DNA from 3 places in the Arthrobacter sp. KUASC02 genome. Region 2 is predicted to be linked to each of the others. Evidence: riboswitches for the same ligand, from Rfam matches in the RefSeq annotation. Region 2 holds a riboswitch; each other region holds the start of a gene.
What was found. A riboswitch is a leader RNA that binds a small molecule or an ion and turns the genes downstream of it on or off. The one in region 2 is predicted to bind cyclic di-AMP.
Positions count from the first base shown of each region.

Region 1: another riboswitch for cyclic di-AMP. It lies ahead of AC6JAC_RS10245 (NlpC/P60 family protein); the one in region 2 lies ahead of AC6JAC_RS17845 (C40 family peptidase).
Region 3: another riboswitch for cyclic di-AMP. It lies ahead of AC6JAC_RS18780 (aggregation-promoting factor C-terminal-like domain-containing protein); the one in region 2 lies ahead of AC6JAC_RS17845 (C40 family peptidase).

Region 1 covers NZ_AP046053.1:2,228,854-2,233,760, forward strand. Annotated here, with positions in the region: gene AC6JAC_RS10235 (hypothetical protein) at 1-28, opposite strand, end outside; gene AC6JAC_RS10240 (polysaccharide deacetylase family protein) at 54-1,574, opposite strand; cyclic di-AMP (ydaO/yuaA leader) riboswitch at 1,840-2,032, shown strand; gene AC6JAC_RS10245 (NlpC/P60 family protein) at 2,036-2,794, shown strand; gene AC6JAC_RS10250 (hypothetical protein) at 2,976-3,581, opposite strand; gene AC6JAC_RS10255 (DUF1918 domain-containing protein) at 3,716-3,910, shown strand; gene AC6JAC_RS10260 (cupin domain-containing protein) at 4,017-4,394, opposite strand; gene AC6JAC_RS10265 (DUF5129 domain-containing protein) at 4,597-4,907, opposite strand, start outside.
Region 2 covers NZ_AP046053.1:3,883,161-3,888,067, reverse strand. Annotated here, with positions in the region: gene AC6JAC_RS17850 (M23 family metallopeptidase) at 1-755, shown strand, start outside; cyclic di-AMP (ydaO/yuaA leader) riboswitch at 904-1,063, shown strand; gene AC6JAC_RS17845 (C40 family peptidase) at 1,134-1,808, shown strand; gene AC6JAC_RS17840 (NlpC/P60 family protein) at 1,969-2,730, shown strand; gene AC6JAC_RS17835 (HNH endonuclease) at 2,953-3,453, shown strand; gene mobA (molybdenum cofactor guanylyltransferase) at 3,551-4,168, shown strand; gene AC6JAC_RS17825 (DUF6457 domain-containing protein) at 4,228-4,566, shown strand; gene AC6JAC_RS17820 (molybdopterin molybdotransferase MoeA) at 4,563-4,907, shown strand, end outside.
Region 3 covers NZ_AP046053.1:4,094,272-4,099,178, forward strand. Annotated here, with positions in the region: gene AC6JAC_RS18765 (hypothetical protein) at 1-306, opposite strand, end outside; gene AC6JAC_RS18770 (response regulator transcription factor) at 555-1,295, shown strand; gene AC6JAC_RS18775 (HAMP domain-containing sensor histidine kinase) at 1,297-2,829, shown strand; cyclic di-AMP (ydaO/yuaA leader) riboswitch at 2,977-3,151, shown strand; gene AC6JAC_RS18780 (aggregation-promoting factor C-terminal-like domain-containing protein) at 3,151-3,930, shown strand; gene AC6JAC_RS18785 (hypothetical protein) at 4,152-4,430, opposite strand; gene AC6JAC_RS18790 (dolichyl-phosphate beta-glucosyltransferase) at 4,788-4,907, shown strand, end outside.

The DNA of each region.
Region 1 (4,907 bases), 1.7 Mb from region 2:
GGCAGATCGCCACGCAATAGTGTTTCACCTGGAATTCCGCTCCATGCCGTGTCCTACCTTGGGAAGGCGGTGTTGTAGCGGTACATAAAGGCCGCCATGGCATCCCTGCTCACGGGCTGGACGGGACGGAACGTCTTGGTGCCGTTACTTTCATCCCAGCCGGTGGAGATGTTCATTGACGCGAGCCAGGTGATCTCCTTGTAGAACTGCGTCTGCGGGACCAGGTCGCTAAACGGGGAACTGGCCGGTGCGTTGTAGGCGGGGCTGCTGGCAAAGCGATACATGAAGGCAGCCATGGCGTCCCGGTTCACTGTCTGTAGCGGCCGATACGACCTGGCGCCGTTGCCTTCATCCCAGCCGGTGGAAATGCCCCTCGACGATAGCCAGGAGATTTCCTTGTAGAACTGCGTTTGTGGCGTGACGTCGATGAACGGCGAGGTGCCGGGCGGTGTGAACGCCGGACTTCCGGCGAGACGGTACATAAAGGCGGCCATGGCATCGCGGTTGACGGCGAGCGCCGGACGGTAGGTGCTGGTTCCGTTCGCTTCAATCCAGCCGGTGGAAATCCCCTGCGAGGCGAGCCAGCTGATCTCCGTGAAGAACTGTGCGTTCGCCGGAACGTCCGTGAACGAGCCCGACGGCGACGGCGACGGCGAGGGGGACGGAGACGGAGACGGCGAAGGTGAGGGCGATGGTGAGGGCGATGGTGACGACACCGGGGACTGGCCCAATGCCTGCGCGACTGTGCGGACCGACGTCGTACCGTTTGCTGTCCGCGCGGCCAGCCACGTGACGAATTCCTTGAACAGTGCAGGGCTGATCGACAGGGACGGGTCCGTTCCGTTGGCAATCTCGTGGAAGGTCAGCTGCAGCCAGCCGCCGGTCGTCTCGGCGTTGGTGACGGTGGCCTGCAGGTCCGCCAGGCTCCACGTCGCGGCCACCTGGTCCGGTGCCTTGGTGACCATGGGTTCCGGCGGCGGCAGCGTTTCGGCGACGGGGCAGCCGGCACAGCTGGCGGGAGAGCGGATGTCGCCGAGGCCCCGGGACGTGGAATATCCGCAGCCGCTGACCGCTGACCGTGCCGTCGCATTCTCCGCCGCAAAGGGGTAGGCGAAGTTGCGGACGGTGAAGCCCCAGCCTTCGAGGGTCGACTTGCTGTTGCAGGCCTCCGCGCTTGCAGCCGCTGCGCTGAGCGTTGTCATGTCCGGATGGGTCACGCTGTGTCCGCCGATCTCATTGCCGTCGGCGGCCAGCGTCTGCAGGTTCGCCTGGGTGAGGAACCCGGACTGGCCCACAAAGGACGTGGTGATGAAGAAGGTTCCCACCAGGCCGTGGGCTTTCAGCTCCTGCGCGGCGGCCAACTGGCTGGCGAGGCCGTCGTCGAACGTGAGGCTGACGATGGTTGGTCCCGCGGCTTTCGATGTGCCGGCGACGCCCGCTACCGTGCTGACGGCCAGCAGCAGCGCTCCGAGGATGGCGACCCAGCGCCGGTTGTTCCTATGCCCGGCGGTAGGCGCCGGGAGTTCCGCCACATGGCGTGGCTGGTTGTGGACAGGGCGATTTGACCAACGCATGATTCCTCCAGGCATGTGAGTCCCCCCGCAAGAACATGCACGTAGACTACGCCTCGCGGCGTCAATGGAAAACACTCGAATTTGACAAACCGCGGATCCAAGTATATGTGGAGTACCGCTACCTGCGGGGGGCCGCCTGCGTCGGGCCGCAGCGGTGCCAGGGGAGCGCCCGGCGGACCCGTTACCTTGATGTGACATTCCGGCGGTGACCCACGTACGGTGGAACGGTGCCCGTTGTCTCAGATACCGGCACTCCCGGGCGGATTGCCTAACCCTGCCGCGGTCCGGGATCCGATCAAAACCATCCGGCAGGGACGGGGAAACCACTTTTGACCTGCATAGTTTGGGCAGGTCTTCGGGGTGAAGCCGCACGCCATCCGCACTGCGGACGGCCGCTGCGGCCGGGTGTCTCCCATCCGAATCCGACAGCTAACCTCGCAGGCATCGGGAGAGGTTAATTCATGCTTTCACGTAAACTGCCCGCTCATCATCGCTCAACCGCGCCCGCGGGGCGCTCCGGGGCCACTTCGGCCGGGGGTCGGAGCAGGGTGGGCCGGCAGGTTGCGGTCATAGCCGCTGCCTCGGGCCTGGTCCTGTCCAGCGGCATGGCTGCACAGGCCGCTGAGGCCCCTGCGGAACGTGACTCAGCTCCGGCGTCCGCCCCTGACAACAATGCCCAGGTGGGTGCACCGCTCAGCGCTGATTCCCACGTCAGGATCAGCTATGAACGCCCGGACGTCAGCACCACGCCCGCCCCTGTGGAGGTGCCGGTCGAAGAGCCTGCCCCCGCAGTGGCGTCCGCCCCCGCCCCCGCGGCAGCTCCGGCGCCTGCTGCTCCCGCTGTTTCCGTGCAGGTCCAGGCCGCGGTGCCCGCTCCCGCCCCTGCGCCTGCTGCCGGCGGTGTCAATGCGGCCATGGTTTCTGCCGCCTACGCGCAGCTGGGCATCACCCAGGACTGCACCGCCATGGTGGAAAAGGCCCTTGGCTCAGCCGGTATTCCGGTGGGCGACCTCGGGCCCATGCAGTTCATGAACTACGGTTCCGTGGTGGGGGAGCCCCAGCCCGGTGACATGGTGGTGCAGTCCGGCCACGTCGGCATCTACATCGGCGACGGCCAGGTGATCAGCGGCGGAATGAACGGCGTAAACGCCACCGTCACGCACCCTCTCTCCTGGCTGACGGCCACCGGCGGCGTGACCTTCGTCCGCCCCGGAGCCTAGACTCCCCGCCGCTTCATCAAGCGGGCGCACCAGCGGGGGCGTAACCCGCACACAGTGCGGGCGCAACGGCCGGCGATCAGCTGCCTTGGGGGCAGCAGGTCGCCGGCCTTCCGCGTATTCACACTCCGGCCGGGCTCGCGGTTTCCTCGGTTTCCTCAGTTTCCTTAGTTCCTCAGTTTCCTCAGGGCGGCGAGACGGCGAGCCGGGCCGAGCTCTCGCCTTCCGCAAATTTAATGCGCAGCAGCGCGTCGCGGGTGTCCGCCGGAACGGTGAATCGGACGTCACCCGACTTGCTCGAATCGCCCGCCACCAGCTCGTTCAGGCCGGGGTCGGGGGAGTAACTGACGCCACTGACGTTCAGCCTGAACGTTGAGTCCCAGAAGTTGAGGTCATACCGGCCGTGGTTGGTGCACCTGAGCGTGAGGGTCAGTGCGATTTTGCCGGACACATCGGGGCGCGCACTCGCGCTGAGAATTTCATATTCGACGTCGGCGGCCCGGTACGTGCGCTCGGTCGGCAGGGTTACCTTCCACTCCGCGCCGTTTCCGTTGCCGGAGCCGGACCCGGACGATGACGCACCAGCCCCTGGCTGTACGGTGCCGGCAGAAGCGCCCGGGGAAGCCGTACCGGAGGCGCTCGCCGTCGAAGCCGCCGGCCGGCCGGCGTCGAACACCCCCAGTTGTCCCAGCCCGAGCAGCAGCCCCGTCAGAGCGGTGATCACAGCTGCTGCGGCGGTCAGCAAGCCGGGCAGCGTAGCCCACCAGTTGGTGGGTTTCTCCTCCGCCATTGCAGGTCCCCCTCGGTCCCGAGATATGGCCAGTTCAGTCGTTTCCCCAGCCGTGCACCCTCGAACTTCCAGTGCGCAACGGCCCTGTTATCCCCGCCCCGAGGCTCGTACTCTGGTTCTTGGAGGTGATTGCCATGAAGGCAACCCAGGGAGACCGGATCACGATCCGGGGCAAGACGGTCGGATCGTCGGAGCGGCACGGCCAGATCGTTGAGGTTCACGGTGCGGATGGAGCGCCGCCGTACGTGGTGCGGTTCGACGACGGCCATCAGACCACTGTCATCCCCGGCGGGGACTTCGTGATTGACAAGATCCACCCGCAGCAGTGAACCCGCACTAGTGCTGCGGTAGTTGCGCCGATGCGGTAGTTGCGCCGCAGCCAACCGGGCTGTTTAGCGCCCGGCTGCTCCGGCGCGGCCGGCTACTCGCGGCCGGTTACTCGGGTGACTTGGCGAAGACCGCGGCGCTGACGAACTCCACACCGGTAAAGGGTTCGTCCCCTTCGACCCACGCGTCATGCCCCGGCGGGATGCTGTAGGAGTCATGTGCGGCGATGTTGATCTGGTTGCCGTCAGCGGTCTGGACGGTGAGTTTGCCGGAAACGCAAAAACCAACATGGCTCAGCTGGCATGATTCGGTCTTAACAACGGGTTTGATGCACTCGGACCAGCGCCAGCCGGGTTCAAATTTGAACCTTCCGATGGTGTAGGCGTCGACGGAGACAAGATCCACTTCCGTCTTGTCGGGGCGGCGCTGTTCGTCCGGAGAATTGTGCGACTTCACTGCGAGTTGAGCGACAACATTCGTGGTCATGGCTCTCTCCATCAATCAGAGTTGCGGATGGGGCTGTCCGGGCCACAACGGCGACCGGCCAGCGGAGTCGGTTTGCCGGGCCTGAACCCATGCGGCGAACCGATGTAGCGATCGTCTTACGATGCCCAGCTTCCTCCGATCCCGGATTCTTGTCGAGACCCCGAGACGGAACACCGGCGGCCCCCCGCCGACATTCCCGGGCCTAGAAACTGGACGAACTCCCGGACCCCGAGAAACTGCCGCCGCTTGCGCCATAGCCGGTGGTGCTGCCGCCGCCCCGGGCGGTGCTGACGCTGCCCACGCCGGTGCTGAATCCGGTATTGAAAGCCGGAACCGAGAAAAAGTAGTACGACGGATAGACGGTACCCAGGATGCTGGGCTCGTAAGCGCGGCCATGCTTGGCCCTGGTGCCGGCCTGGGCGTTGTCCATTCCCTCGCGCATCAGGTTGGCTTCCCGCTCGTTCTTCGCGAAGCCCGCGATGACTGTGTCCGCGTGGTCCTTCAGCAGTTCGG
Region 2 (4,907 bases):
CCGTTATGACGGTCAGGCCGCGCGATGCGCACCGTGATGCACGCCGGCGCCGCAGCCTGTTCAGCCAGGTGACGGAGTTCGCTTCGGCGAGCGGCGTGGGTCAGAAGGCCGGCATGGCCCTGGCCGCCACCGGACTGGTGCTCACCGTGACCGTCCCGTCGACGGGCCCCATGATGTCCACTGCGGACACCGGGAATGCCGGCGTGGCCGCTTCGGTTGCGGCGCAGCCGGAGGTTTCCGCCGCTGCCGGCGCCAAAATCGACTTCAACCGCACCTACGTTGCCACCAAGGGCGATCCCGACGGCAAGCTCAAGCAGCTCCTGAGCGCGCAGTCCGCGGGCACCATCACCCGCGCGGCTTCCGCCGGGAGCCTTGGGGCACCGCTGGAACACCTGGTTTCCGCGTCGCCCTTCGGTTTCCGGGTCAGCCCGATAACCGGCGGAGCCGGTGAGTTCCACCGGGGCCAGGACTATGCGGCACAGTGTGGCACCAGCGTCCTGGCTGCCGCCAGCGGAACGGTCACGTTCACCGGCTGGCACCCCTACGGCGGCGGCAACCGCGTGGTGATCGACCACGGCAACGGCCTCGAAACCACGTACAACCATCTTTCGTCGTCAAGCGTCCAGGTCGGCCAGAAGGTCAGCCGAGGCGAGGTTGTGGCCCTCAGCGGGACCACCGGCGCCTCCACCGGCTGCCACCTCCATTTCGAAGTAATGGTCAACGGCGAAGTCGTCGACCCCACCGGCTGGCTCTGACCCAAACGATGGGTCGCTCTCGCATTCCTGTGACATGCCGTGACCTGAATGTGACATTCGTTCGGAATTCCTGTACCGTTTAGAGCACGCCAACTTTTCCGAAGTTGGCGCTCTTGAGTGGATTGCCTAACTCTGCCACCGCTCAAGGTCCGTTCGCATGACATCGTCTGGCAGAGGCGGGGGAACCAATTTTGGTCTTCGCAAGAAGACCTTGGGGTTAAGTCGCAAAAGCTTCCCAGGAAGCCGAGCGGCCGGGTGACTCCCATCCGAATCCGACAGCTCACCTCGTAGGCATTGGGAGAGGCTACCTTCGTGTCTACACGCAACACTTCTGCGCGCCACCGTGCGCAAACGGTTCGTACGAACCCGTTGAACTCCGTGTCCAGGGCTGTTACTGCCAACGCCGGGACCGTAGGTCGCCAGGCGGCTGTGATCGCAGCTGCGTCCGGACTGATCCTCAGTGTTGGCATGCCGGCAAATGCCGCCGATACCAACCTGGGTGTTTCCGCTTCGACGGAGTCCGGCTCTCAGTCAGCCCAGCTGGCCGTAACCGCTGAACCGACAGCGACTGTTTCCTTCGAGCGTCCGTCCGTCACCACGACGGCAGCGCCCAAGATTGAAACCGTCCGGGCACAGTCCACCGGTGCCGACGCCAGCGAGACCTCCGCAGCAGCTGACGGGGAAGCAAAGGCCGGCAAGCTTGCCGACGCCGCCTCCTCTGCAGCAGCATCGGGCCTCGCCGCCATCGCGTACACCGGTATTGGCAGCGCCTACGTCTGGGGCGGCACCACCCCCAGCGGCTGGGACTGCTCAGGCTTCACCCAGTGGGTCTACGCCCAGGCCGGCATCAGCATCCCCCGCACCAATGCATGGACCGCCATGACTCCCACCGCCACCCCGGCGCCGGGCGACCTGGTCATGCAAAACGGCGGTGCGCACGTTGGCATCTACGTCGGCAACGGCATGATGATCAGCGCGCTGAACCCGTCGCAGGGCACGATCCTGCACGCTGTGTCCGCCACGGGCACTTCCGCGTTCTACACGCTTCGCTAGAACACGCGGCGCTTCGCTCCATCACGGGTTTCCCGTCGCTGAAGCGCGCGTTCTTCGCTAAATAAACCTGTTCGGGCCGTTCCGGCTTACCCCCAAGATGCCGGAGCGTCCAAAAACCGCGGCCTGCCACGCAGTCTGAGGAAAACGAAAGAGAGAAATAATGACTACTCGTGCGATCGCACGGCACCGCGCCGAGGTTACCAAAACCAACTCGCTTGCTGTCATTGCCAAGGCTGTCGGCGACAACGCCGGCGGCATGGGCCGTCAGGCTGCGGTTATCGCTGCAGCTTCCGGCCTGGTCCTGACCAGCGGTATCGCAGCCAACGCTGCCGACACCAACGTTCAGCGCGAAGCAACCTCTGCTTCCACCCTGGAAGTGCAGTCCTCTGCTCCGGCCAACATCTCGGCCGCTTCCAGCATCGCCATCTCCTTCGAGAAGCCGGCTGTCTCCACCTCCCCGGCTCCGGTCGTCGAGGCTCCCAAGCCCGTCGTTGAGGTTCAGGAAGCTGCTCCCGAGGCTGCTCCGGTTGCCGTTGCCGCGACCGTGTCGGCCCCGGCCGCCCCTGCAGCTGCAGCCCCCGCCGCCGCCAGCGGAAACGGTGCCGCGATTGCCGCTGCCGCCTACGCCCAGCTGGGTGTCGCACAGGACTGCACCGCCCTCGCCACCAACGCGCTTGCAGCCGTTGGCGTCAACTACCACGGCTGGCCGGCAGGCTACCTGTCCCTGGGCCGCACCGTGAGCGCCGCTGAGGCACAGCCGGGCGACCTCGCGTACTACCAGAACGGCGGCATGGGCATGGCCCACATCGCTGTCTACGTTGGCAACGGCCAGGCCGTCCACGGCGGCTGGAACGGTGGAACCACCTCGCTGTTCAGCGTCAACGTTGGCTCCGGCCCGGTCTTCATCCGCGTCGGCGGCTAATACCCCGGTTCACGCGTAACAAAAGGACCCCTGCCTTCGGGCAGGGGTCCTTTTGCGTTTCCGGCAGGTGAATTTTTGCCGACACGGAGTCTATGGTAATGAGCCGATTCGGCGATAGGCCACTTGAGTGTTTACTCTTGTGTTGTCGATCCATAGCCCGGACAAGCAGAGGGCAGCCGGCCCTCGAGCCCCTGACGGGTGCGGCCGTGAAGAGGTATGTGCATGCGCACTCTCGTTCTTAATGCTGGATATGAACCGCTGGCGGTTGTGACCTTCCGCCGGGCGCTGGTTCTTGTGCTGACCGGAAAAGCTAGCGTAGTGGCCGAAGGCGACGATCCTGTCGTCGGGCCGCAGGAGATCCTGGGCCGTCCGTCCGTGATACTCCTGAACCGCTACATCCGGCCCCGGTACAACACCATCACTGCTGTGAGCCGCCGGGGCGTGTTGCGCCGTGATGGCCACCGCTGCGCCTACTGCGGGAAGGCAGCACACACCATTGACCACGTCCACCCGAAATCGAGGGGCGGTGCCGATTCCTGGGAGAACCTGGTGGCCGCCTGCCTTCGGTGCAACAACGTGAAGGGCGACCACACGCCCGCCGAGATGGGCTGGAAGCTCAGGTTCGTCCCCGCGCCTCCGCACGGCACCATCTGGCAGATCAAGGAACTGGAAAAGCCCACGCCCGCGTGGGACCCTTTCCTCCTGCCCGAATCCGCCGCCTAAGGTTTCACGGTTCCTAAGGCTGCACGGTTCCTAAGGCTGCACGGTTCCTAAGGCTGCACGGTTACGCGGTGTCGGCCTGCATGGCTAGGCTGGCACTGTGGAGTTTGATGCCTTAATACTGGCCGGCGGGCGGTCATCGCGCCTGGGTGGCGTGCCCAAGTCCCAGTTGGTGTACGACGGCGCCACCCTCCTGTCGCGGTCGCTCGCGGCAGCCGCGGGGGCGGAAGCGGCGGTGGTGGTGGGACCCGATCCCGGCGGACTGCCCGCCGGTGTCCTGTCATGCCGGGAGGAACCCGCGTTTGCCGGCCCGGCGGCGGCCATAGGCGCCGGCCTGGCCGCCCTGGACCGCGCACGCGGTCCGTTGCGCGCAGCGACGACCCTGATCCTGGCTTGTGACATGCCCAAAGCCGACCAGGCCGTTGCCGCACTTCTGCTCGCCCTGGCGGAGGACAGCAGCGCCGCGGCCGGCTCCGCGGGAGTCATGTCCGCTTCGCCTGATGGCCGCAGACAGCCGCTTGCCGGTTTTTATGGCACAGCTGCGCTACAACGTGCCGTGAACGAACTGGGGGAGAGTGGAGGCCTGGCAGGCGCTTCAGTCTTCGCCCTCCTTGCTAGGCTTGACGTGCGGACTGTTACCGTCCCCGCCGGTGCCACGGACGATGTGGATACCTGGGACGATGCCACCGCGCTAGGGGTATCCCGCCAGGGGTCATAAGCCACCGTTGGTGGGACCGGGCGGTGGTACTGCAACTGAATTTGAGTTTGGAGGCAACGGTGAAAAGCCAGGACGAAACGCTGGAGGACTGGTGCCGGGCATTGCTGCAAGCCTTCGAGCTGGAGGACGTCGAGGTGGACGTCAATGAAGTCTTGGCGCTGGCCGGGGTTGCGGCCCACTCTGTGGTCCGTCCTGCGGCGCCGCTGACCACGTTCATCGCCGGCTTCGCGGCGGGTATGGCGTCTGGTTCGGGGCAGGCCCCGGACGCGGTTTCAATGCAGGCCGCCATGGGCGTGGCGCGGGCGCTGGCGATGGATTACGCCGCGGCGGATTCCGCCGCGGCCACGCCGCAGCCCGATGACGGACCGGCCGTCAGCAGCGGGAACCCCGGCGCATGACGGCTGCGCCGCCGGGCGGCGGGGACGCCGCCAGCGACGTACCTGAAAACGGGGAACCCTCCGAGGGTCCCGGCACCGCGGAAACGGGGACTGCCGAAACCGGTACTGCCGACACCGGCCACACCCATTTGGCGCACACCTGGCAGGAGGCGCGGCAGGCGTCATTCGACTCCGCAACACCGATCCCGCCGGGGCCGGTGCCGCTCAGGACCGCGCTCGGCCGGACGCTTGCGGAGGACGTCACCGCGCTCCAGGACATGCCGCACTACGCTTCATCGGCCATGGACGGCTGGGCGGTCAACGGAAGCGGGCCGTGGATCCTCGCGGAGCCCGGCCACCGG
Region 3 (4,907 bases), 210 kb from region 2:
CACGCCGGCCCCGCCCGCAAGGACAGCCGCCGCTCCGGCCACCACCACCCCGCGCTTCATGGTCCACGGTTTCGAAGTGCCGTCCGGGGTAGGCCAGCCGCCGGGCTGCCCGGGCGAGCCCCATCCGGCTGCCGGCGGGAAACCGGAGACAGCGGCCGACGACGGCGTTCCCCACCCACCGCCCTGCCCGCCACCCGCGGGGCTGCTGGCAAGGCCGCGCACAGCGCTGGCATCCTGAAGCGGCTTGCCTTCCGTTGTCCCGTCAGCATCGCTCTCCGGTACAGGCGCGGGGTGGTTGTTGTTCATGGCGTTCTCCTGGTGCAGGGGGCTTGGTCCACTCCAGACTCCGAAGGGTTCCTGTGCGGGGCCTGTGCGGGACAAGAGGTCAAGCTGTGACCTTTCCAATACCCCTTTCCGCCTCGCGAAGCCGGCCGATCCGCACCGGTCGGCCAAACAAGGGCCCGTCCGCGCGTTCAGCTCGCTAGGCTGGGATTCACAGCTGGCACACAGGATCCCCATAGCGCCGGCTCAACCGCAGATCGGAGAGTTGTCCCATGGCCACTTCGCACTCCATGACTAACAACCTTCCCCAGCTCACCCACCCGGACGGCTCCCCCATCCGGGCTTTGGTGGTGGACGACGAGCCCAGCCTCTCCGAGCTTATGAGCATGGGCCTGCGGATGGCAGGCTGGTCCGTAGCCGTCGCGGGAGACGGTCCCGAGGCCGTGAAGCTGGCCAAGGAGTTCCGCCCGGATGTCCTGGTGCTGGACGTGATGCTCCCGGGGTTCGACGGCGTCGAGCTGCTCACCAGGATCCGCGCCTTCGCGCCGGAGGTGCCTGCGCTCTTCCTGACGGCGAAGGATGCCGTCCAGGACCGCATCCTCGGCCTGGCGGCCGGCGGCGACGATTACGTCACCAAGCCATTCAGCATGGAGGAGGTGCTCCTTCGCCTGCACCGGCTGGTCCAGCGCTCCGGGGTGGCCGCCATGGACACCGCCGAACTGGTGGTGGGCGACCTCGTCCTCAACATCGACACTCGTGAAGTGACCCGCGCCGGCGAGGAACTGCAGCTGACGGCCACGCAGTTTGAACTCCTCCGTTACCTCATGGAAAACCCCAAGCGCGTGGTCAGCAAAGCCCAGATCCTGGACCGTGTGTGGGACTACGACTTTGGCGGCCAGGCCAATATCGTGGAGCTCTACATTTCCTACCTGCGCAAGAAGGTGGATGCCACGCACCCGCCCATGATCCACACCGTCCGCGGCGCAGGCTACGTCATCAAACCGGCGGACTGAGGTGCCCACGCTTTCCGGCGAGATCCGCAAGGACCGCCGCCGCTGGCTCGATCCGTCCACGTGGCACCTCCGCACCCGGCTGGTGCTGGTGGCCATGGCGTTGCTGGTGGCCATCTGCGGCGCCATTGGCCTGTTCAGCTACGCGTCCATGGATTCCTTCCTGACAAAGCAGCTCGACGATCGCTTAAGCCAGGCCTCAAGGCTCTCCAACGAAGCGGGCAGGCCACGCCTCGGCAACCCGGCCGGCAGGCCCGACCCGCTGGAGGGCAAGGGCCAAGGAATCGGAACCCTCATTGCCCGGATCGACAACGGAAATGTCAGCACCGCCGGGTTCCTGGCCAACGACGCCACGACCGCATCGCTCTCGGCCGAGGACGACCAGGTGCTGTTGGCCCTCCGGCACGACGCAAGCCCGGTTGACCGGACACTGTCCACCGGCTCCTACCGCCTGGTTGCCGTGGAAGCGCAGTACGGGGACGTGATCGTCACCGGGCTCCCCCTCGATGAAAAGCAAAACACGCTCAACTCACTGGTGTGGACCATGGTGATCGTGTCGCTGGGAGGGCTGGTCCTGATCGGACTGGCCGGAACGGTCCTCATCCGCCGCACCATGAAACCGCTCGAGCAGCTGTCTGAGGTGGCCACGCAGGTTTCTAACATGCCGCTCGACGCCGGCGAAGTGGCACTGGCGGTCCGGGTACCGCCGTCGAACGCGCACCCCGGAACTGAAGTGGGCAGCGTGGGCCACGCCCTCAACCTCATGCTGGACAACGTGTCCAAGGCACTCGAGGCCCGGCAGCAGAGTGAGACGAAGGTGCGCCAGTTCGTGGCGGACGCTTCGCACGAGCTGCGCACGCCGCTCACTGCCATCCGCGGCTACACAGAACTGATGCGGATGACCGAGGACTTCACGCCTGACGGCAAGAAATCGCTCGCCAGGGTACAGAGCCAGTCGGAACGGATGACCACCCTGGTGGAGGATCTCCTGCTGCTGGCCCGGTTGGACGAAGGCCAGCCGCTCAAGATCAGCGATGTGGACCTGACGCAACTGGTGGTGGAAACCGTCAGCGACGAGAAGGTCATGGCGCCGGACCGCGTCTGGCAGCTTGAACTGCCGGACGAACCCGTTGTGGTCCGCGGCGACGCCAAGCAGCTGCACCAGGTCCTGGCCAATCTCCTCTCCAATGCCCGCAAGCACACGGACCCCGGAACCACCGTGGTCACCGGCGTGATGCGGTCCGCCGACGGCAGTGCCGTGGTGACGGTGACGGACAACGGTGCGGGGATACCGCCGGAGTTCGTCGACCGGGTCTTTGCCCGCTTTGCCAGGGCGGACGCCGCCCGCACCAGTCCGGCCCGCTCCGCTTCAGGTGCGGGCGCCGGCGGCGCAGCCGCGTCCGAAGGAACCAGCGGGCTGGGCCTGTCGATCGTGCAGTCCATCGTGGAAGCGCACGGCGGAACCGTCGAGGTAAATTCCCGCCCGGGCCGCACCGAGTTCGCCCTCCGCCTGCCCTGCGAGCCGCCGGCAGCCTAACTCCGGTTCCAGAGCGGCGAGCCAGCCGTTCCGGCGCAAGTCAACGCGCCGCCGTCGTGATCCTCGTTACCGAAATGTGACTTAAGCGCGATACTCCTGTACCGTTTTTAGAGTGCGGCCACCGTTCTAGCCGCATATCCGGATGGACGCCAAACTCTGCCGCTACCCGGATTTCCTCATGATTAGGCAGAGGCGGGGGACCCAGGTCTCCGGGCATCTTGCACAGCCGCCCTCGGGGTGAAGCCGACACGTGAAGTTCCGTGCGGCCGGATGACCTCATCCGAACCCGACAGCTAACTCCGCCGGCATCGAGAGGCAACCATGACTAAATCCACGCTAGAAGTACGTCCGGAGCGCGCTTCCGACGAGTCCAAGACGCCTGCGGAACGTTCGCGCCACCGCGCCGAGCCAGCCACCACCGCATCCCCATTGGCCCGGCTTGCTGCCGGACTGCAGGGTTCCGGCCGCCGCGCCGCTGTAGTAGCCACGGCCTGCGCCGTCCTGATCGGAGTCGGCGCCGCCGGCCAGGCTTCAGAACCTGCAGCCCCGGCTACGTCTGCAACCGGCGAAGCCAGCGCCGCAACCGCAAACGCCGAGTCGAAGCTCGCGTTCGAAAAGATCCTGGTATCGGCCATGCCCGCCCCGGCGTCCGTCAGCCTGGCAGCTCAGTCGTCCGACGTGCAGCCGGCACCGGAGGAGAAGTCCGCACCGGAAGCACCGGCACCCGCGCCTGCACCCGCACCTGCTGCGGCCCCGGCACCGGCTCCTGCCCCGGCACCGCCAGTAGCCGTGGACGACCCCGCAGCTGCCCAGGCGTACGCCGCCTCGCAGCTCGGTACCTACGGCTGGGCGGCCGACCAGATGCAGTGCCTGACCACCCTGTGGACCAAGGAATCCGACTGGAAGACTACAGCCACGAACGCCAGCAGTGGCGCGTACGGCATTGTCCAGTCCCTGCCGGCCGAGAAGATGGCCAGCGCCGGATCCGACTACCTGACCAACTTCCGTACCCAGATCAATTGGGGCTTGAACTACGTGAAGGAACGGTACGGTTCCCCCTGTGGCGCCCTGAACTTCCACTACGCCAACAACTGGTACTAAGCCGGCGCACCCTCGCCGGACTTGGTCCGCATGAGCCGAAGGCCCCGAATCCACGTGATTCGGGGCCTTCGGCTTTTTTGCGGGATTTGGCTCCGGCTAGTTCTTCCGATCGCTGCGCCCCCGTTCCCGGGGCCACAAGGTTTTCACAAGGTTGTGGAGTGACTCTGGGTCGCCGCCGCTTTCCATCGTCTTCCAAGCGGCGGCCGGCCCCCGGGCCGTCGTCAAGATGCAGGGAGCACAACAATGAAAAAATGGTTAGTTCCGACGGCCGTCCTGGCCTCAATCTTCGCGGCTGCCAGTCCGGCCGTTGCAGCCCCTTCCGGCCCGCCGATCACTGTGGACGGACCCGCTTCATTCATGAACTGTGGTTTTCTCGTCACCGGTGAAGTCACCGGTAAGGCCAAAAACATCACGACTCCCTCAGGGGACATCATCAGCACTTCTCCCGGGCTGAAGATCACCCTGACGGGGCCAAACGGAAAGCCCCTGAAATTGGTCATCACCGGAGTCCTCTTCTTTTCGTTCCCCAGCGAGAATGTGGTCGAAGTGAGAGCGACCGGCAATAACCTCCTCCAACTCCCCTCCCCTGACGGGCTCGTCCTCACGCGGGGGAATGTCAACTTCTCCGTGGACTCCGACGGCAACGAATTGCGGAGATTCTCCGGGGCCGGCACGGCAACGAACATCTGCTCGCTGTTGGGGCCCTGACGCACCATCCGCGGCGGCGGTGCGTCCACCAATGACGGTGGATGCACCGCCGCCGTCTCCTTGCCCGTTTCCAGACAACGGCAAAATCCCACAGGAGCTGCACAGCTTTGGCCTAAATCCTTCATATCCGCCGGTCGCATAGTGGAACCATGACGCTCACTGACCAGGCCGCGGGATCCATACTCCAACCGCAATCGCAGCCGCGGGCCGCCGTCGATCTTCCGTCCGGCAGCGTTTCGCCGCCCGCAACGGGGCAGACCCGCCGCGCA